Regions from separate parts of the Streptomyces sp. NPDC002403 genome, predicted to be linked through region 3. Evidence: riboswitches for the same ligand, from Rfam matches in the RefSeq annotation. Region 3 holds a riboswitch; each other region holds the start of a gene.
The links. Region 3 has a riboswitch for cyclic di-AMP ahead of ACWCPY_RS36120 (M23 family metallopeptidase). Riboswitches for the same ligand answer to the same signal wherever they lie in the genome.

Region 1: another riboswitch for cyclic di-AMP. It lies ahead of ACWCPY_RS01895 (NlpC/P60 family protein); the one in region 3 lies ahead of ACWCPY_RS36120 (M23 family metallopeptidase).
Region 2: another riboswitch for cyclic di-AMP. It lies ahead of ACWCPY_RS28430 (M23 family metallopeptidase); the one in region 3 lies ahead of ACWCPY_RS36120 (M23 family metallopeptidase).
Region 4: another riboswitch for cyclic di-AMP. It lies ahead of ACWCPY_RS39265 (M23 family metallopeptidase); the one in region 3 lies ahead of ACWCPY_RS36120 (M23 family metallopeptidase).

Annotation. Positions count from the first base shown of each region.
Region 1 covers NZ_JBSFBQ010000001.1:393,078-398,111, forward strand. The annotation lists gene ACWCPY_RS01890 (hypothetical protein) at 1-1, shown strand, start outside; gene ACWCPY_RS01895 (NlpC/P60 family protein) at 57-1,193, opposite strand; cyclic di-AMP (ydaO/yuaA leader) riboswitch at 1,201-1,366, opposite strand; gene pcrA (DNA helicase PcrA) at 1,614-4,076, shown strand; gene ACWCPY_RS01905 (M23 family metallopeptidase) at 4,116-5,034, opposite strand, start outside.
Region 2 covers NZ_JBSFBQ010000031.1:84,608-89,641, reverse strand. The annotation lists gene ACWCPY_RS28435 (alpha-galactosidase) at 1-1,915, shown strand, start outside; cyclic di-AMP (ydaO/yuaA leader) riboswitch at 2,213-2,369, shown strand; gene ACWCPY_RS28430 (M23 family metallopeptidase) at 2,373-3,308, shown strand; gene ACWCPY_RS28425 (SGNH/GDSL hydrolase family protein) at 3,497-4,342, shown strand; gene ACWCPY_RS28420 (STM4011 family radical SAM protein) at 4,379-5,034, opposite strand, start outside.
Region 3 covers NZ_JBSFBQ010000056.1:26,362-31,395, forward strand. The annotation lists gene ACWCPY_RS36110 (HPr family phosphocarrier protein) at 1-234, shown strand, start outside; gene ACWCPY_RS36115 (GntR family transcriptional regulator) at 421-1,125, opposite strand; gene ACWCPY_RS36120 (M23 family metallopeptidase) at 1,348-2,151, opposite strand; cyclic di-AMP (ydaO/yuaA leader) riboswitch at 2,165-2,331, opposite strand; gene ACWCPY_RS36125 (M16 family metallopeptidase) at 2,609-3,991, opposite strand; gene ACWCPY_RS36130 (M16 family metallopeptidase) at 4,018-5,034, opposite strand, start outside.
Region 4 covers NZ_JBSFBQ010000075.1:5,279-10,312, reverse strand. The annotation lists gene trmB (tRNA (guanosine(46)-N7)-methyltransferase TrmB) at 1-459, shown strand, start outside; gene ACWCPY_RS39275 (PrsW family intramembrane metalloprotease) at 546-2,057, shown strand; gene ACWCPY_RS39270 (aldo/keto reductase) at 2,067-3,011, opposite strand; gene ACWCPY_RS39265 (M23 family metallopeptidase) at 3,192-4,301, opposite strand; cyclic di-AMP (ydaO/yuaA leader) riboswitch at 4,313-4,465, opposite strand; gene ACWCPY_RS39260 (PP2C family protein-serine/threonine phosphatase) at 4,737-5,034, opposite strand, start outside.

The DNA of each region.
Region 1 (5,034 bases), on a different contig from region 3:
ATCCCGCCCGCGTCGCGCCGCCCCGGCACCGGGGCGGCGCGACGCGTGGAGGCCTGCTAAGCGGGCCGCACGCTGCCGTGGATCGGCATGTAGTAGATCGACTCCTCGCGCACGTTCGCCCCGGGCTTCGGCGCGTGGATCATCATCCCGTCGCCCTTGTAGATGCCGACGTGGCTGATGTCGTCGTAGAAGAAGACCAGGTCCCCCGGCCGCAGGTCCGCCGTGGCGACCCGGGTGCCGATCTCGACCTGGTCCCATGTGGTGCGCGGGATGTCGACCCCCGCCGCCTTCCACGCGGCCTGGGTGAGTCCGGAGCAGTCGTACGACGCCGGGCCCGTCGCGCCCCAGACGTACGGCTTGCCGATCTGGGCCCTGGCGAAGGCGAGGACCTTCTCCGCCTTGGTGGTGGCGCTGCTGCCGGACCCGGTGCCCGTCCCCGTGCCGCCGCCGGACCCCTTCGCGGCCTCGTCGGCCTTGCGGTCGGCCTCGGCCTTCGCGGCGGCCTGCTGCTTCGCCAGCTCCTGGGCCTTGCGCTTCGCCTCCGCCTCCTTCTTGCGCTCGATCTCCGCGAGCCGTGCCTTCTCCTCGGCGGTGAGCTTCGACAGCAGTGCGCGCGCCTCGCCCAGCTTCGCCTGGACGTTCTGCTTGCTGGTGCGCAGCGTGGCCTGCGTCGTCGTCAGCGTCTCCAGGCTCCGCACCGCTTCGGCGCGCTTCTTCGCCGTCTTGGCCTGCTGCGTACGGAAGTCCGTGATCGCCTGCTGCTGCCGGCTGGTCATCCGGTCCATCAGCTGGTTCTGGTCGAAGTACGACTGCGGGTCGTCGGCCAGGAAGAACGTGGCGCTCGGTGTGAGCGAACCGCTGCGGTACTGCGCGGCCGCGTAGGTGCCGAGCGTCCTGCGCGCCTCGTTGAGCTTGTCGGCGCGCTTCGCGACATCGTCCAGCAGGGCGTCGACCTCGGCGCGCTGGGCGGCGGAGGCCTCCTTCGCCCGGTTGTACTGCTGGGTCGCGGTGCCCGCCTGCCGGTAGAGGTCGTCGACCTTCTTCTGCACGTCCTCGATGCCGGGTTTCGGATCGGGTGCGGCCATGGCGCTCTGCGTGGAGAGCAGGGTCACGGACGCCAGCGCCGCGGTGGTGAGACCGACGGCCGGTGCGGTGGTGCGCACCCGGGTGCGCGGCTTGCGATGGGATGCCAAGGCCGGCATCTCCTTCCGTGGACCGCCTACCGGGTTAGCTGTCGGGTTCGGGCGGAACGGAAGGCTGCCCTACGGTCCGAGTGGGGGATAAGGACCGATTCACCCCGGTACTGCGTATGGGTCCCCGGTTCCGAACTCCCGTGGGGGCAGCCCGGATTCGGCGGAGGCGCCCGCTCGGCGTGGTTCGCCTCAAGGGGGTACGGGCCGCCCGGTCGAGCACGCTAGCCAACCCGTGGTGCTGCTGTGAAGGTTGATGTTCGATATGCCCGATACATTTTCGTGACCTTGCCGGAACGGGGTGGTGGAGGCCCGGAATCCCTCACGGGCTGTGGGCGCGCACCTGCGCCGGGTGTCCGTCGCGGTGTGCGGTTCGCCATGCGGCCTCCGGCTGTCGGTGGGGCGGCCTAGACTCGACTAGCGATGAGCAGCCTCTTTGACGACAGCTTCCTGGCCGGCCTCCAGCACTCGGAGGAAGAGCCCCCGCCGCCCCCCGAGGACTCCGCACCCGAAGCGGTGCCGGAGGACCTCTTCGCGGGCGTGTTCGACGGGCCCCCGCCGCCCAGGGACGCCTACTACCGCGACGGCGGGCACCGCCCCGTCATCGACGCCGCGGCGCTCCTCGACGGGCTGAACACCGAGCAGCGCGCCGCCGTCGTCCACGCGGGCTCCCCGCTGCTCATCGTCGCCGGGGCCGGCTCGGGCAAGACCCGGGTGCTGACCCACCGGATCGCCCACCTCCTCGCGGAGCGCGGGGTGCACCCCGGCCAGATCCTGGCGATCACCTTCACCAACAAGGCCGCGGGCGAGATGAAGGAGCGCGTCGAGCAGCTCGTCGGACCGCGCGCCAACGCGATGTGGGTCATGACCTTCCACAGCGCGTGCGTACGCATCCTGCGCCGCGAGTCGAAGCGGCTCGGGTTCACCTCGTCGTTCTCGATCTACGACGCCGCCGACTCCAAGCGGCTGATGGCCCTGGTCTGCCGCGATCTCGACCTCGACCCGAAGCGCTTCCCGCCGAAGTCGTTCACGGCCAAGGTCTCCAACCTGAAGAACGAACTGATCGACGAGGAGACCTTCGCAGGCCAGGCCGCGGACGGCTTCGAGAAGACCCTCGCCCAGGCCTACGCGATGTACCAGTCCCGGCTGCGCGAGGCCAACGCGCTGGACTTCGACGACATCATCATGACGACGGTCCACCTGCTCCAGGCGTTCCCGGACGTCGCCGAGCACTACCGCCGCCGCTTCCGCCACGTCCTGGTCGACGAGTACCAGGACACCAACCACGCCCAGTACACCCTCGTGCGCGAGCTGGTCGGCCCGGCGGGCGAGGGCGACGCCCCGGCGGAGCTGTGCGTCGTGGGTGACGCGGACCAGTCGATCTACGCCTTCCGCGGCGCGACCATCCGCAACATCCTCCAGTTCGAGGAGGACTACCCGAACGCGACGACGATCCTCCTGGAGCAGAACTACCGCTCCACACAGACGATCCTCTCCGCCGCCAACGCGGTCATCGAGCGCAACGAGAGCCGCCGCCCCAAGAACCTCTGGACGAACGCCGGCACGGGCGCCCGGATCACCGGCTACGTCGCCGACACCGAGCACGACGAGGCGCAGTTCGTCGCCGACGAGATCGACCGGCTGACCGACGCGGGCGACGCCAGGGCCGGCGACGTCGCGATCTTCTACCGTACGAACGCGCAGTCCCGTGTCTTCGAAGAGATCTTCATCCGCGTCGGCCTGCCCTACAAGGTCGTCGGCGGCGTGCGCTTCTACGAGCGCAAGGAGGTCCGGGACATCCTGGCCTACCTGCGCGTCCTCGCCAATCCGGAGGACACCGTCCCGCTGCGCCGCATCCTCAACGTGCCCAAGCGCGGCATCGGCGAGCGCGCCGAGGCGATGATCGACGCGCTGTCCCTGCGCGAGAAGATCACCTTCCCGCAGGCGCTGCGCCGGGTCGACGAGGCGTACGGCATGGCGGCCCGGTCGGCCAACGCCGTCAAGCGGTTCAACACGCTGATGGAGGAGCTGCGCACGATCGTCGAGTCGGGCGCGGGCCCCGCGGTGGTCCTGGAGGCCGTCCTGGAGCGCACCGGCTACCTCGCCGAGCTCCAGGCGTCCACCGACCCGCAGGACGAGACCCGGATCGAGAACCTTCAGGAACTGGCCGCCGTGGCCCTCGAATTCGAGCAGGAGCGCGGAGCGGCCGACGAGGAGGGCATGGGCACGGCCGCGGGCACCGGCACGCTCGCCGAGTTCCTGGAGAAGGTCGCGCTCGTCGCCGACTCCGACCAGATCCCCGACGAGGACGAGGACGGCTCCGGTGTCATCACGCTGATGACACTGCACACCGCGAAGGGCCTCGAATTCCCCGTCGTCTTCCTGACCGGCATGGAGGACGGCGTCTTCCCGCACATGCGGGCGCTGGGACAGGTGAAGGAGCTGGAGGAGGAGCGGCGGCTCGCCTATGTAGGCATCACCCGGGCCCGCGAGCGCCTCTATCTGACCCGGGCCGCGATGCGCAGCGCGTGGGGCCAGCCCTCGTACAACCCGCCGTCGCGGTTCCTGGACGAGATCCCGGACCAGCACCTGGAGTGGAAGCGGACCGGGCCGATGGCGGCTCCGGCCGGACCGACCTCGGGGATCACGTCCTCGCTGTCCTCGTCGCGTTCGCGCTCCGGACCCTCGGGCTTCGCGACCCGGCGGACCTCGGACAAGCCGACGATCACGCTGGTCGTCGGGGACCGGGTCACGCACGACCAGTTTGGGCTCGGCACGGTCACGGCGGTCGAGGGCGTCGGCGACCAGGCGAAGGCCACGGTCGACTTCGGCGACGAGCGTCCGAAGAAGCTGCTGCTGCGGTACGCGCCGGTCGAGAAGCTGTAGCCGGAGCGGGCGGGGGCCGTGGTCCCCGCCCCGCCGGGCTCAGGTCGGGTTGAGGCCGTGGCTGCGCAGCCACGGCAGCGGATTCACTGCCGCTCCGCCACCGGGCCGCACCTCGAAGTGCAGGTGCGGGCCGGTCGAGTTCCCGGTGTCGCCCGAGTACGCGATGACGTCACCGGCCTTGACCGGGCCCGAGCGGATCTTGGTGCTGCTGAGGTGGCAGTACCAGGTCTCGGTCCCGTCGGCCATGGTGACGATGGCCATGTTCCCGTAGGCGCTGTTGAGCTGGGTGCGCACGGTGCCGTCGGTCGCGGCCATCACGGGCGTGCCCTCCAGGACCGGGAAGTCGATGCCCGTGTGCACGGACATCCAGTTGACGCCCGCCTGGCCGAAGTACGCGCTGAGGCCGTGCTGCTTGACCGGCAGGACGAACTTGGGGCGCAGGGCCTCCTTGCGGGCGGCCTCTTCCTCGCGCTTCTTCTTCTCGGCGGCCTGCCGCTCCCGCAGGTCGATGCGTTCCTGGGTGCGGCTGGCGCGGTCGGCGAAGTTCTCCGCGTCGGCGCTGAGGTTGGCGAGCTGGGTGTCCAGCTTGTTGTTGGCCGCACCCGCCTTGACGGAGCCGGGGTCGGCCGCCGCCATCGTGGTGTTGTCGTCCTTCTTGTCCTCGCCGCCGAGCCCGCCGACGGAGGCCGCGGCGATTCCGGCCACGCTCATCACGCAGGCGGAGGGGATGGCGACGGTGAGGAGCGCGGAACGCTTGGCGGGGGAACGCCTTCGGCTGCGGCCGGCGCCGCCGCCGCGGGTGGCGGAGCGGCCGAGGGGACGGTGCGGGCCGGGCACGGCCTCTGCGGCGTCCGCGATGGCCGCGACGCTGATGGTGGCGGCGTCATGTACGTCCACGACGTCCGCTGCGGTGTCCGGGGCGTCGGCGCTGTCTGCGGCATGGGTGACGTAGGGCGCG
Region 2 (5,034 bases), on a different contig from region 3:
CCTCGACGGCCGGGAGGAGTATCCGGTGGAGGGCGGCCCCCGGTTCGTGCGCCCGGCGCTCTCGGTGCGTACCCCCGAGGTCCGCGGCACCGAGTGGGCCTTTGCCGACGCCTCGGTGGACGGGGACGAGCTGCGGCTCGGCTTCACCGACTCCGTGCACCGGCTCGACCTCACCCTGCACTACCGGATGCGGGACGACTCCGACGTCGTGGAGCGCTGGGCCACCGTCGCCCATGCCGGACCGGACGGCCCGCCGCTGGAACTGCTGCGCGCCGACGCGGCCGCCTGGTCGTTGCCGGCCCGCGACGGCTGGCGGCTGAGCCGGCTGCACGGACGCTGGGCGGCGGAGTCGCGGCTGGAGCGGGCGGAGCTGCTCCACGGCGAGAGCGTCATCTCCAGCCGGCGCGGCCACACCGGGCACCAGTACCTGCCGTGGGTGGCCCTGGACGCCGACGGCGCGGCGACGGAGGAGAGCGGCGAGGTGTACGGCTGCGCGCTCGGCTGGTCCGGCTCGTGGCGGATCTCCGTGCAGCGGCTGCCGGACGGGCTCGTGCAGATCACCGGCGGCGCCGGCTACGACGACTCCGGACTGCTGCGGCTCGCGCCGGGGGAGTCGTACACCACGCCCGTGTTCGCCGGGCTGTGGAGCGGCCAGGGGTTCGGCGGCGCGAGCCGCGCCTGGCACGCCTGGCAGCTGGCCCATGTGATCCCGGACGCGGAGAAGCCGCGGCCGGTGCTCTACAACTCCTGGGAGGCGACGGGCTTCGACATCTCGCTGGACCAGCAGCATGCCCTCGCCGTGCGCGCTGCCGCGATGGGCGTCGAGCTGTTCGTGGTGGACGACGCGTGGTTCGGGCAGCGGACCAGCGACCGGGCCGGCCTCGGTGACTGGACGCCGAATCCGGACCGCTTCCCCGGCGGGCTGAAGCCGCTCGCCGACGAAGTGCACCGGCTCGGCATGCAGTTCGGAATCTGGGTCGAACCGGAAATGGTCAATGCCGACAGCGACCTCTACCGCGCGCACCCCGACTGGGTGCAGCACTTTCCCGGACGGGCGCGGACGGAGTACCGCAACCAGCTGGTGCTCAATCTGGCCCGCCCCGATGTGCAGGAATATCTCTGGGAGCAGCTGGACACACTGCTCTCCGAGACGCCCGTCGACTATGTGAAGTGGGATTTCAACCGCTGCTTCACCGATGCGGGCTGGCCGGGCGAGGAATACCCGCAGAAGCTCTGGATCGAGCATGTGAACGCCCTGTACGCACTGATCGACCGGCTCAGGGCCGCACATCCCTCGGTCGCATTCGAATCCTGCTCGGGCGGCGGCGGCCGGATCGACCTGGGGATCCTGTCCCGTACGGACCAGGTGTGGACCTCCGACAACACCGACCCGCTCGACCGTCTCGCCATCCAGGAGGGCTTCGGGCACATCCACCCGGCCCGGGTGATGGCCGCCTGGGTCACCGACAGCCCGAACCACCAGCTCAACGGCAGGGTCAGCTCGCTGCGCTTCCGTTTCGTGAGCGCCATGGCCGGTGTGCTCGGGGTCGGCGGGGACCTCACCGAATGGAGCGAGGAGGAGCTGGCCGAGGCGCGGACCTGGGTGGAGCTCTACAAGGAGATCCGGCCGGTCGTGCAGCACGGCGCGCTGTACCGGCTGCGCGAGCCGCGCGGCGGACTCAGTGCGGTCCAGTACGTCCACGGCCAGGAGACCGTGGTCCTGATGTGGCTGGAGGCGCAGCGATACGGGGAACGGCCCCCGGCCCTGCGGCTGCGCGGGCTCGACCCCGCGGCGGCATACACCTGCCTGGACACAGGGGCGGTGCACCACGGCTCGGCGCTGCTCCACCAGGGACTGCAGAGCGGACTCCAGGGGGATCTCGACGCACGGGTGCTGCGCCTGCGAAGGGTGTGACAGAAGGGGCATGTCCGTAATGCGGTCTTTTGTCTGAACATCGCCCGTTTATGCGGGAGATGATCGCCGCCTCGTGAGCGGGATCATATCCGTGACGGTGTGTGGCGGCAGGAGGGTCGGGCATTCCGTGCGCCGTGCGGAAAGCCAAGATCCGTAATCCACGGAGTGTGACCGGAATTCCGCACCGATTTCCCCGGTGCGGAATCCGCAATGGAACCCGCCGCTTGTTCTCGCCGTCCCGACTCGCTTACGGTCACCGTCAATCCGGACGGACCGCCTAATCCTGCCGCCGCCCGGAATTCGTACCCACTCATCGCGTGGCAGGAGCGGGGGAACCAGGTAAGTCGCCGACCGGAGAAATCCGGCCGGCTCGGGGTGAAGTCGCACTCGGTGCGGCCGGGCATCTCCAGCCCGAACCCGACAGCTCACCTCGCAGGCGCCGGAGAGGAAGCACGTCATGCCCATATCGGGTAAGCACCGCCGTACGAAGATCGGTCCCGTCGCCCGTGGCGTCGCCGCGGTCGGTGCCGGTGGCGCCGTCATCGCACTCCCGCTGCTCGGTGCCACCGGTGCCCACGCCGCGGAGCAGGCCGCCCCGGCCGCCGCCCCGCAGTCGGCCACCGCCGCCGCGCACGCCCAGCCGGTCACGCAGAAGCAGGCCGCCACCACGACGTACTCCGTCGTCTCCGGCGACTACCTGTCGAAGATCGCCGCCGAGCACAAGATCGAGGGCGGCTGGCAGCAGCTGTACCAGGACAACCGCAAGGTCGTCGGTGAGGACCCCAGCCTGATCTTCCCGGGCATGAAGCTGACCCTCGGCGGCAAGGCGGCCGGCAACGCCGCGCCCACCGGCGCCGGCACCGGCTCCGCCCTCCCGTCGAAGGCGCCCTCCGCCGCCGCGGCCGCCGAGAAGTCCGCCCCGGCCAAGTCCGTGACCGCCGCCCCGCAGTCCAAGGCGGCCTCCGCCCCGGCCGCCAAGAGCAGCAGCTCCGGCTACGTCCACCCGGTTCCCGGCAACCACACCACCAACTACCGGGCCTCCGGCTCCAACTGGTCCAGCGGCAGCCACAGCGGAATCGACTTCCCCGTCGCCACCGGTACCAGCGTCAAGACCATCACCTCCGGCACCGTCGTCACCGCCGGCTGGGGCGGCGCGTACGGCAACCAGGTCGTCGTCAAGCACGCCGACGGCCACTACTCGCAGTACGGCCACCTGTCCTCGCTCTCCGTCTCGGCGGGCCAGACCGTGACCGTGGGCCAGCAGATCGGCCTCTCCGGTTCCACCGGCAACTCCACCGGCCCGCACCTCCACTTCGAGGTCCGCACCGGCCCGGCGTACGGCTCGGACATCGACCCGATCGCCTTCCTGGCCTCGCACGGCATCTACGTCTGAGCCGAACGGCCGGGCAGCTGAGCGACACAGCATGACCTGAGCAACACAGAAGGGGCGGTGCGCGGCGGCGCACCGCCCCTTCTGCTTATTCCCTCTTTATCAAAACTGACCGGGTGGTCTATCTCACCACCCGTCAACCCCATATTACGGTCGCGTAGGTCACATTCGGCGGTGCAGGATAAGCGTTTGTGGCAGACGATTCGAGAAAAAACCAACGTGGCGTCAACAACCGACAGGGCGTCATCGGGTCGTACGCGGCGATCGGCGACAGCTTCACCGAGGGAGTCGGCGACCCCGGCCCGGACGGGACCTTCGTCGGCTGGGCGGACCGATTCGCGGTACTTCTCGCGGACCAGCTCCCGGACCCCGATGCGGCGACGGGCGGCGAAGGCTCCGCGCACGGCAATTTCAGGTACGCCAATCTCGCCGTACGAGGACGCCTCCTCGACCAGATCGTCGAGGAGCAGGTGCCGCGCGCCAAGGAGCTCGCACCCGATCTGGTGAGCTTCTGTGCGGGCGGCAACGACATCATCCGGCCGGGCACCGACCCCGACGACGTGGCCGAGCGCTTCGAGCGCGCCGTCGCCGAGCTGACCGGGGCGGTCGGCACGGTCATGGTCACCACCGGCTTCGACACCCGTGGCGTTCCCGTGCTGCGCCATCTGCGCGGCAAGATCGCCACGTACACCGCCCATGTCCGGGCCATCGCCGACCGCTACGACTGCCCGGTCCTCGACCTGTGGTCGCTGCGCTCCGTCCAGGACCGGCGCGCCTGGGACGACGACCGGCTCCATCTGTCGCCCGAGGGACACACCAGGGTCGCGCTGCGCGCCGCCCAGGTCCTCGGTATCGACGTGCCGGCCGACCCCGACCAGGAATGGCCCCCGCAGGCGCAGCGCGGCACCCTCGAAGTACGGCGCGACGACATCCACTGGGCGCGCGAGTACCTGGTTCCGTGGATCGGCCGGCGGTTGCGCGGCGAATCCTCCGGCGACCACGTCGAGGCGAAACGGCCGGACCTCCTGCCGCTCTAGACCGTCTCGCGCAGTCCCGCCGGACGTGTCCGGAGCTCAGACACGTCCGGCGAGCAGCGGCGGCAGCGATGCCGGTATCCGCTCCAGCACACCGCCGGCGAAGACGTCGTACAGCGGCAGCGTCTCCAGATGCACGTAGCCGATGTGGCAGTCGCAGACCGCCAGCGGACAGGCACGCGGACCGAGGGCCCTGCGGTAGCTCCCGTCGTAGAGATTGCCCAGCTCTGCCGGGACGAAATGGCAGCGTCGCACGGTGCCGTCACCGTCCACCGAGACGACCGACTCACCGGTCCTGCAGGGCAGCCCGGCCGACCGGTGCGGACGCCGGCTGTACGGGAAGAGCGGGTCGATGGCCGTCCAGCGGTCCGCCTCCTCGTCCGTGTAGCTGTGGCCCTCCGCCGCGTTCACCCAGAGATAGACCTCCTCCGGCAGCGCGGCGCGCAGCCGCCGCGCCTCGTCGAGATGGTCGTCGAGCCCGACCACACCGACACTGTGCCGGATGCCGAGCGCGGTCAGCTCCCGGCACTTGGCGAGGAACCGCTCGTACGGCGTCTGCCCCGGGTGGTACGTGCACCACAGCGCGATCTTCTCGCGGCCCGCCTCACCGGCCTCGGCCAGCCACCCCGTACGGCTGCTCATGTTGGTCTGGATCGCGACCCGTCGGATGTGCGGCAGCTGCGCCAGCTCGACCA
Region 3 (5,034 bases):
CGCCCCGCTTCCATATTCGTCCGTGCCGCCACGGCCTCCGGCGTCCCCGTGACGATCTCCAAGGCCGACGGCAACCCGGTGAACGCCGCCTCCATGCTCGCGGTCCTCGGCCTCGGCGCCCAGGGTGGCGAGGAGATCGTGCTCGCCTCCGAGGCCGCCGACTCCGAGGCCGCCCTGGACCGTCTGGCGAAGCTGGTCGCCGAGGGGCTCGAGGAGCTCCCGGAGACCGTCTGAAACATCCTTCCCGAGAGAGCCGCGGCACCCTGAACCGGAGCTGCGGCTCTTTCTTTTTCCGGAACCGACCTCCCGGACGACATGCGGAATTCCGGCACGCAGGCAAGCGAAATCACTGCGCGCCGATGCGGGGCGAGGCGGAATAGCGCCCCACGAAATCACATCTCTTTGTATACGGGGAAATCGTTAATTCCGGATTCCCGCGGTGTTTACGGGGTGTTGCGAGCTCCTCACCCGGCCGGTCCGGGGAACGGCGGGCGGCCGGTCGGTGCGGCGCAGGCGGTGCGCGGCCGCGGCCCGCTCCGCGTGATGGGCGGCCAGCGTCCTGGCCCGCTCCGCGTCGCCGCGTGCCACCGCGTCCACGATGGCCCCGTGCTCGGCCCAGGAATCCACCGGGCGGGCCGGCCGGTCGACCGCGTACATCCACGCGGTCTTGTGCCGCAGCTGGGTGAGCAGCGCGATCAGACCGGGGCTGCCGGAGGCCTGCGCCAGCGTCTCGTGGAACCAGTCGCCCAGTGAGCGCAGGTCCTCGCTCTCGCCCCGCCTGGCCCGGTCCTGGCCGAGCCGCACGAGGCCGCGCAGCACCTTGAGGTGGGCCTCGGTGCGGCGTTGCGCGGCCCGTGCGGCACCCAGCGGCTCCAGCAGCGTCCGGACCTCCAGGAGGTCGGCCACCTCCAGCTCGGTGGGCTCGGCGACGCAGGCGCCCGCGTGCCGGCGGGTGACCACGAAGCCCTCGGACTCCAGGGTGCGCAGCGCCTCCCGCACCGGGACACGGGAGACCCCGTAACGGCGGGCCAGCAGCTCCTCCGTGAGACGACTGCCGCGTTCGAAGACACCGGAGACGATGTCGTCGCGGATTGCCGTGCATACCGAATGCGCTGGAATGCGCATGTCCGAACCTCCGCCTCAATCCCCGCGAATCGCGGCCGGCCGACGCCTGTTCCGTGACTCTATTGCAATGCGGCCGCATTTCCGATGCCGGGCGGAAATTCATGAATATCTTTTGGTCACGGGGCGGTTCGGCGGGTCGTCGCCCATGGCCGTGCGGCGGGCATGCCGAAGGCCCCGGCATGCTGCCGGGGCCTTCGACGGGGTGCTGCGACGGCGCGTCGGTCAGACGTTGACGCCGTGGGCGCGCAGATACGCGACCGGGTCCATGTCGGAGCCGTACGACGGTGTCGTCCGGGCCTCGAAGTGGAGGTGCGGCCCGGTGGAGTTGCCGGTCGAGCCGGAGAGGCCGATCCGCTGGCCCGCGCCGACGCTCTGGCCGACGGAGACGCCGATCGAGGAGAGGTGCCCGTACTGGGTGTACGTGCCGTCCGTCATCCGGAGCACGATGTTGTTGCCGTACGCGCCGCCCCAGCCGGCCTCGACGACCGTACCGGCGCCGACGGCGACCACGGAGCTGCCGGAGGCGGCGTGGAAGTCGATGCCGGAGTGGCTGCCGGAGGACCAGAGCGAGCCGCTGGACTTGTAACCGGTGGTGACGTACGAACCGGCGACCGGGATCTGGAAGGCGCCCAGCCGGGTGCGCTCGGCGGACCGGGCGGCGCGCGCCTTCTCGGCGCGGGCCTCGGCGGCGCGCTCGGCGTCCGCCTTGGCCTTCGCTTCGGCCTTCTTCTTGGCCTCGGCCTTCCGCTGGGCCTCCGCCTTCGCCTTCGCCGCCGCGTCGGCCTGGTGCTGCTGCGCGTCGGCCTGGGCGTCGATCCGGTCGGCAAGGGTCTTGTCGATGGCGATGACCTGGCCGAGGCCGGTGTCGCTCACGGAGGGGGTCCCGGAGTCCGCGGCGAGGGCGGGAGCGGCCAGGCCGCCGATGACGCCGGTGGTGGCCAGAGCCGCGACACCGACCGCCTTCGCGCTCGTGCGCGTCAGTCGGCTCGGGGCACGGTGCTTCCCGGTGGCACGGGTGAACGCCATGGAGTGGCTGATCCTTTCCTTCCTTCTCGCCTACCGGGTTAGCTGACGGGTTCGGAGCAGGAAGGTCTCCTACGGACGCCCCGACCCCATCCGGGCTCAGGCATCCGATTCACCCCAGGGACTGCGTGGGTCCCCGGCTCCCCAGGCTCGCGCCTGACGGGGACTCGGCGATGGCTGCCCGGTACGTCGCGGATGCGGCATACGAGTGACGGACAGCCGAGCCGACGCTAAGCGGGGCCACTTTCATTCACCAAACGGACAGGGCGTTTTGTAGCGCATCCCACAGGGCAGACAGGCAACCTCCGTGTCAGAACGGACAAAAGGGAAGGTCTCGGCGAGATCCTGCTCGCAGAGACCTTCCCTCTGTCCCGATATGCGGCGATGTACCTGCTGTCCCGATGTCGGGCGGTGTGCGGATCGCCCCGATCGGCCGGTGCCGGTGGGACGGCGCCGGTCGTCAGCCGGTGACCACCGACACCTCTCCGATGCCCAGGGCCCGGACGGGCTCCTCGATCCGTGCCGCGTCGCCGACGAGGATCGTCACCAGCCGGTCACCCGGGAAGGCGTTGACGACGGCCGCGGTCGCCTCGACCGTGCCGGTCTCCGCGAGCCGGGCGTACAGCTGCGCCTGGTAGTCGTCGGGGAGGTGCTGCTCGACCTGGTCGGCGAGGGTGCCCGCGACGGAGGCCGCCGTCTCGAACTTCAGCGGCGCGACCCCCACGAGGTTCTGCACCGCCGTCTCGCGCTCCTCGTCGGTCAGCCCCTCGGCCGCCAGCGTCCGCAGGACCGTCCACAGATCCTTGAGCGCGGGCTCGGTGGACTCCGTGTCGACCGAGCCACTGATGGCCAGCATCGCGGCGCCGGTCGCGCCCGAGACGGAGTCCGGGGCCGACGACCGCAGCACCTGGGCGAAGGCCCGTACGCCGTAGGTGTAACCCTTCTCCTCACGCAGCACCCGGTCGAGGCGGGAGGTGAGCGTGCCGCCCAGGCAGTACGTGCCGAGCACCTGGGCCGGCCACACGCTGTCGTGCCGGTCGGCGCCGATCCGGCCGATCAGCAGCTGTGTCTGCACCGCGCCCGGACGGTCGACGATCACCACCCGGCCGGTGTCGTCGGCGGTGATCGGCGGGGCGGGACGGGGCTCGGCGGCCTCTCCCGACCAGTCGCCGAGGGTGTCGGCGAGCAGGGCGTCCAGGTCGATCCCGGTGAGGTCACCGACGACCACGGCGGTCGCCGCGGACGGCCGGACGTGGGCGTCGAAGAAGGCGCGCACGGCCGCAGCGTCGATCCGCTCCACCGTCTCCTCGGTGCCCTGGCGCGGGCGCGACATCCGCGCCGCGGCCGGGAAGAGCTCCTTGGAGAGCTGCTTGGCGGCGCGGCGGGCCGGGTTGGCCTGCTCGTGCGGGATCTCGTCGAGTCGGTTGCGCACCAGCCGCTCGACCTCGCTGTCGGCGAAGGCCGGCGCCCGCAGCGCCTCGGCGACCAGCGCGAGCGCCTTGGCCAGCCGGGAGGCCGGGACCTCCAGGGAGACCCGGACGCCGGGGTGGTCGGCGTGCGCGTCGAGGGTGGCGCCGCAGCGCTCCAGCTCGGCGGCGAACTCCTCGGCGGTGTGCTTGTCGGTGCCCTCGGACAGCGCCCGCGACATGATCGTGGCCACGCCGTCGAGGCCTTCGGGCTCGGCGTCCAGCGGGGCGTCGAGGAAGATCTCGACCGCCACGACCTGCTGGCCGGGACGGTGGCAGCGCAGCACCGTGAGGCCGTTGGGCAGGGCGCCCCGCTCCGGCGCGGGGAAGGCCCAGGGCCGGGCCACACCGGGGGCCGGCTGCGGGTGGTACTGCATCGAAACTCCAGTCGCGGCAGCGTCGGTCACTTGCCCGCTCCTTCGTGCGCGTCGGTCTCGTCGGCGTCGGTCTCGTCGGTGTCCGCGGGCTCGGCCGATTCGACCGGCTCGTAGACCAGCACCGCCCGGTTGTCGGGGCGCAGCTGGGCCTTGGCGGCCGCCTGGACCTCCTCCGCGCTGACGTCGAGCACCCGCTGCACGGCGGTCAGGGCGAGCTGCGGGTCGCCGAACAGCACGGCGAACCGGCACAGTTCGTCGGCGCGGCCGGCGACCGTACCGAGCCGGTCCAGCCATTCGCGCTCCAACTGGGCCTGCGCGCGTTCCATTTCCTCGGGCGTGGGCCCCTCGGCGGCGAACCGGGCGAGCTCCTCGTCGACCGCGGCCTCGATCTGCGGCACCTCGACACCGCCGGACGTCTTGACGTCCAGCCAGCCCAGCGAGGGCGCACCGGCCAGCCGCAGCAGCCCGAACCCGGCCGCCACGGCCGTACGGTCACGGCGGACCAGGCGGTTGTGCAGCCGCGAGGACTCGCCGCCGCCGAGCACGGTCAGCGCGAGGTCCGCCGCGTCGCACTCGCGGGTGCCGTCGTGCGGCAGCCGGTAGGCGGCCATCAGAGCCCGCGCCGGGACCTCCTCGCGCACCTCCTCGCGCAGCTGTTCGCCGATGATCTCGGGGAGCGAGCCGTCGCGCGGCGGCTGCTTGCCGTCGTGGGAGGGGATGGAACCGAAGTACTTCTCGATCCAGGCGAGGGTCTGCTCGGGGTCGATGTCGCCGACGACCGAGAGCACCGCGTTGTTGGGCGCGTAGTACGTACGGAAGAAGGTTCGGGCGTCCTCGAGGGTCGCGGCGTCCAGGTCGGCCATGGAGCCGATCGGGGTGTGGTGGTACGGGTGACCCTCGGGGTAGGCCAGTGCCGTCAGCTTCTCGAACGCCGTGCCGTAGGGGACGTTGTCGTAGCGCTGGCGGCGCTCGTTCTTGACGACGTCGCGCTGGTTCTCCATCGACTCCTCGTCGAGCGCGGCGAGCAGCGAGCCCATGCGGTC
Region 4 (5,034 bases), on a different contig from region 3:
GGCACGGGCATCCTCGCCGTCGATGTGCACACCCCCGGCCAGGGCAATCTGCTCGGTCTCGCCGACCGCAACGGCCTGTCCAACGTCCGGGTGGCCAACGGCGACGCGATCATCCTCCTGCGCGAGATGCTGAAGCCGGAGTCGCTGGACGGGCTGCGGGTGTACTTCCCCGACCCGTGGCCCAAGAAGCGCCACCACAAGCGGCGGCTGATCCAGCCGGAGTTCCTCGATCTGGTGGCACAGCGGCTGAAGCCGGGCGCGGTGATCCACTGCGCGACCGACTGGGAGCCGTACGCCGAGCAGATGCTGGAGGTGCTGACCGCGCACCCCCTCTTCGAGAACACCGTGGCGGACGGCGGCTACGCGCCCCGCCCCGCGTTCCGGCCGCTGACCCGGTTCGAGGGGCAGGGCCTGGACAAGGGCCATGTCGTGCACGACCTGCTCTTCGCCCGCAGCTGAGACGCGGGCGCGGCCCGGGTGACCGTGGCGGGGCCCCGGGCGCCCCATGGTCAGGTGTCAGTGCCGCTGGTTAGGGTCATCGCGTGGTGTCCGACGGGTCTGTCCAGCAACAGCAGTCGCAGCCGGCCGTCCCGCTCCTCGAGGAGCAGCGGGTCGGCGAGATTCTGGCTGCCGTGCCGGAGCGCCGGCACTGGCGCTACCGGCCGCGCCGCGTCGGCATGGTGTGGCGCAGCCGGACGTTCCGCGTCGCGGCCGTCTTCACGGTGCTCGCGCTCTGCGGTCTGGCGATCCTGGCCCTGGTCCGTGACCAGACGGGCACCCACGGCTTCCTCGTGGGCCTCGGTCTCGCCGTGCTGCCCGTGCCGCTCCTGATGGCGGCGTTCCGCTGGCTGGACCGGGTCGATCCGGGCCCCTGGCGGAATGTGCTGTTCGCCTTCGCCTGGGGTGCGTTCGCCGCCGCCCTGGTCGCGATCCTCGCGAATTCGTTCGCCACCCGCTGGATAGCCACGGCCACCGCCGACCCGTCGAACGCCGACACCCTCGGTGCCACGGTCATAGCGCCGGTCGTCGAGGAGAGCGCCAAGGCCGCCGCGGTCCTGCTGATCTTCCTGTTCCGAAGACGGGAGTTCACCGGGATCGTCGACGGCGTCGTGATCGCCGGGATCACCGCGAGCGGCTTCGCCTTCACCGAGAACATCCTCTACCTCGGCAACGCCTTCGGCGAGGATCAGCAGATCGGCACCTCGGGCGTCGTGTCGGTGACGGCCGCGACGTTCTTCGTGCGGGCGGTGATGTCACCGTTCGCGCACCCGCTCTTCACGGTGCTGACCGGCATAGGCTTCGGACTCGCCGCGGCCGCCCCACGGCGCCGGCGCATCCGCCGGATCGTGCTGCCGCTGCTCGGGCTCGTCCTGGCCATGGGCATGCATTCGCTGTGGAACGGTTCGGCGGTCTTCAGCCCCTACGGCTTCTACGCCGTGTACGGGGTGTTCATGGTCCCGGTCTTCGGCCTGGTGACCTGGCTGGCGATCTGGTCGCGCGTGCGGGAGCTGCGTACGCTCTCGGCCGAGCTGCCCGCCTACGCGGCGGCCGGCTGGCTGACCCCGGCGGAGCCGCTCGCCCTCTCCTCGATGCGGGCCCGCGGACTGGCCCGCGACGCGGCCCGCCGACGGTACGCGGTCGGGACCCGGGGAACCTGGCAGAGCCCGTACGGCCCCGTCCCCGCCCCCGTGCCCTCCGCCCGAGCCAAGGCCGCGGCGAAGGCCCACGGGAAGGCGGCGGCCCGGGCCGTCGCCGAGTACGAGTCGTTCGCGACCTCGCTGGCCTCGCTGCGTCTGCAGGCCCGCCGAGGTACGGCCGGCCCGGACTTCGCCGAGCGCGAGCTGGAGCTGCTGCACCACCTCTGGCAACGCAGGGAGGTGGCAGCCCCCGCCCTGGACTACGCGGCCCAGGCGACGGGCCGCCTGCGCCCCGCGTACCCGCCGCCCCCGTGGCCGGCCCCGGCACCGCACCCGCAGTACGGCGGACACCGCAACGGCCCCGGCCCCGGCCCCGGCTACAACCCGTACCTGCTGCCGCGGCAGCAGCCACCGCGGTAGGCCCTGTCGTCAGGCGGATGCCTCGGTGAGCTCGGCCAGCTGCTGCTCGGTCAGCGAGAGGTCCGCGACGGCCACCAGCGCGGGCAGCTGCTCGACCGTGCGGGCCGAGGCGATCGGGGCGGCCACGGTCGGCCGGGAGGCGAGCCAGGCCAGGGCGACGGTCGCGATCTGCGCGTCCTGCTCCTGGGCGACCTTGTCCAGGGCTGCCAGGACCTTCTGTCCCCGCTCCGATTCCCGGTACTCGCTGACGCGCTCGGCCCGCGCGCTCTCCACCGTGACGCCCGGACGGTACTTGCCGGTGAGGAAGCCGGAGGCCAGGGCGAAGTACGGCACGGCGGCGAGCCCGGCGCGGGCGGCCGTGTCCTGGAGTTCGCCCTCGTACGTGTCGCGGGAGACCAGGTTGTAGTGCGGCTGCAGGGCGACGTAGCGGGCCAGCCCCTCACGCTCCGAGAAGTCCAGGGAGGCACGGAGCCGCTCGGGGCTGATGTTGGAGGCGGCGATCTCCCGGACCTTGCCCTCCTTCACCAGCTGGTCGAGGGCGGTGATGATGTCCTCGACCGGGACGGTCTCGTCGTCGAAGTGCGTGTAGTACAGGTCGATGTGGTCCGTGCCGAGCCGGCGCAGCGAGGCCTCGGCCGCGGCCTTGATGGTGGCGGGCGCGAGCCCCCGGTACGAGGGGTGGGTGGAGACCTTGGTGGCGACGACGACGGAATCGCGGTCGGAGCGGGAGGCGAGCCACTTGCCGATGACCGTCTCCGACTCGCCGCCCTCGTTGCCCGGAACCCACGCGGAGTAGCCGTCGGCGGTGTCGATGAAGTTGCCTCCGGCTGCCGTGTAGGCGTCCAGCACGGCGAACGACTGTGCCTCGTCGGCGGTCCAGCCGAAGACGTTGCCGCCGAGGGCGAGCGGGAATACCTGAAGGTCGGAGGAGCCCAGCCTGCGAAGAGAAGTCATGAGTGGATCAACGAATTCCCGTGCGTCCACTATTCCGGATTCCAGCATTCGGGTGAGTCGGCCGTCGCGGCCGGCTCACCCTCCGCGCGCCCGCCCTCCGTGCCCTGTCGACAGACCGGCAGCCCTGACGTCGGGGGGTGAGCGTCAGGGCTGCCGGGGTTCATCGGGGCGGGCGTCGCCTCAGGGGTTGAGGCCCTTGCCGCGGAGCCAGGCCATCGGGTCGATGCCCGTGCCGTCGGCGGTGTGGACCTCCAGGTGGAGGTGCGGGCCGGTCACGTTGCCGGTCGCGCCGACCCGGCCGATCGTCTCGCCGGTGGTGACCTTCTGGCCGACGCTGACGCCGATCGAGGACTGGTGGCAGAACCACAGCTCCGTGCCGTCGTCGAGCTCCAGCACCGTGCGGTAGCCGTACGAACCGGACCAGCCGGCCGACTTGACCGTGCCGCCGTGGATGGCCTTGATCGGGGTGCCGGTCGGAGCCGCGAAGTCGAGGCCGGTGTGGTAGCCGGAGGACCACATCGAACCGGCCTGACCGAAGGTCGAGGTGATGGTGTACGAGGAGGTCGGGATGGCGTAGCTGGCGGCGAGCTTGGCGAGCCGCAGGGCTTCCGCCTTCTTCTTGGCCTCCTCCTCCGCCTTCTTCTTCTCGGCGGCCGCCTTGGCCTCGGCCTCGTCCTGCTGCTTCTTGGCCTCGGCGGCGGCCTTCTCCGCGGCTTCCTTCTCCTGGGCCGCCTTGGCCTCGGCGTCGGCGGCGTCCTGCTGCTGCTCGGCCTGCTGGAGGATGCGGGCGCGGAGCGCCTCGCCCGCGTCCGTCGTGCCCTGCTCGACCTCGGCGGTGGTGATGCCGGCGGTGGTGAGCGGGGCGTCGGCCGCCGCGACCTCGGCCTTGTCCGCCTCGGACCCGTCGGAGAACAGGGAGCCCACGCCGGGAAGCGACTTGGCGTCGGGGAGGTTGTCCGTGATGGCGTCGGGCACGGAGATGGAGACCGGGGGCTTGCCCTGCGCGGTGGCCATGCCCCCCGCGCCGACCGCCGCTATGACGCCGACACCCAGCACCGTGGAGCTGCGGGCGAGTCCGTTGCGCTGCTTGGCGACGCGGTGCCTGCCGCGCACCGGGCGAACCGATTCCTCAGTGGGGTTCCACTCGTCCCGACTGCGTTCCGGCTCAACGCTGTTGCCGTCGGTGCGGAGGTCGCCGCCGAACTCTCCGGTGAACTCGGCGCCGTAGCCGGTGCCGTAGTCGGGATCGAACCGGGACGGGGCCTCGGGGGCAGGCTTGTTGGACGCCACGGGGGCGCACTCCTTTCCTTCCTTCTCGCCTACCGGGTTAGCTGACGGGTTCGGAGCAGGAAGGTCTCCTACGGGCCCCTCCGTCTCTCACGAGACACAGGTGTCCGATTCACCCCATGTAGGTGGTTCCCCGGTTCCCTTGCGGAATTCGGCGCTCGCGCACGGTGCCGCCACTGACGACGGCTGGGACGACCGCGCTGCGTTATCGAACGTTAATAGACACCGGGGCCGTATTCCAAGCTGTTCCCACTGATCGTTCACGTCTTTGGCCTGGACTTTACGGGACACAAGTGGTTGCAATCGGGCGAGTTGACCGCCCTTCAGCCACTACCCTGTTTCTGACGTTGCGTCAAACGTTATGCGGAGCGGCGCCTTTCGATTACGCACGGTGGCATCGCGCGCTCCGCCCCTCGCACCTTCTCCACGCGCCGTCCCTCACTTCGCCCCCGACGTCGTGCCCGACGCCTTCTCCGCGCCGACGATCCGCACGGTCCTGCGCCGGTCCGGCTGCCCCTGCCCGGGACGTACGACCGCGAGCAACGCCATGTCGTCGGTCGTCTCGCCCCCCGTGTGCAGGCGTACGTCATCGGTCAGCGCGGACAGCAGCTCCTCGGGCCCCGGGAAGATCCGCCCGCGCAGCCGGGCCGCCGGGTCGTAGAACACCCCCTCGGTGTCCCGCGCCTCGGAGAGCCCGTCCGTGTAGAGGAGCAGGGTCGTCCCGGCCGGCAGATCC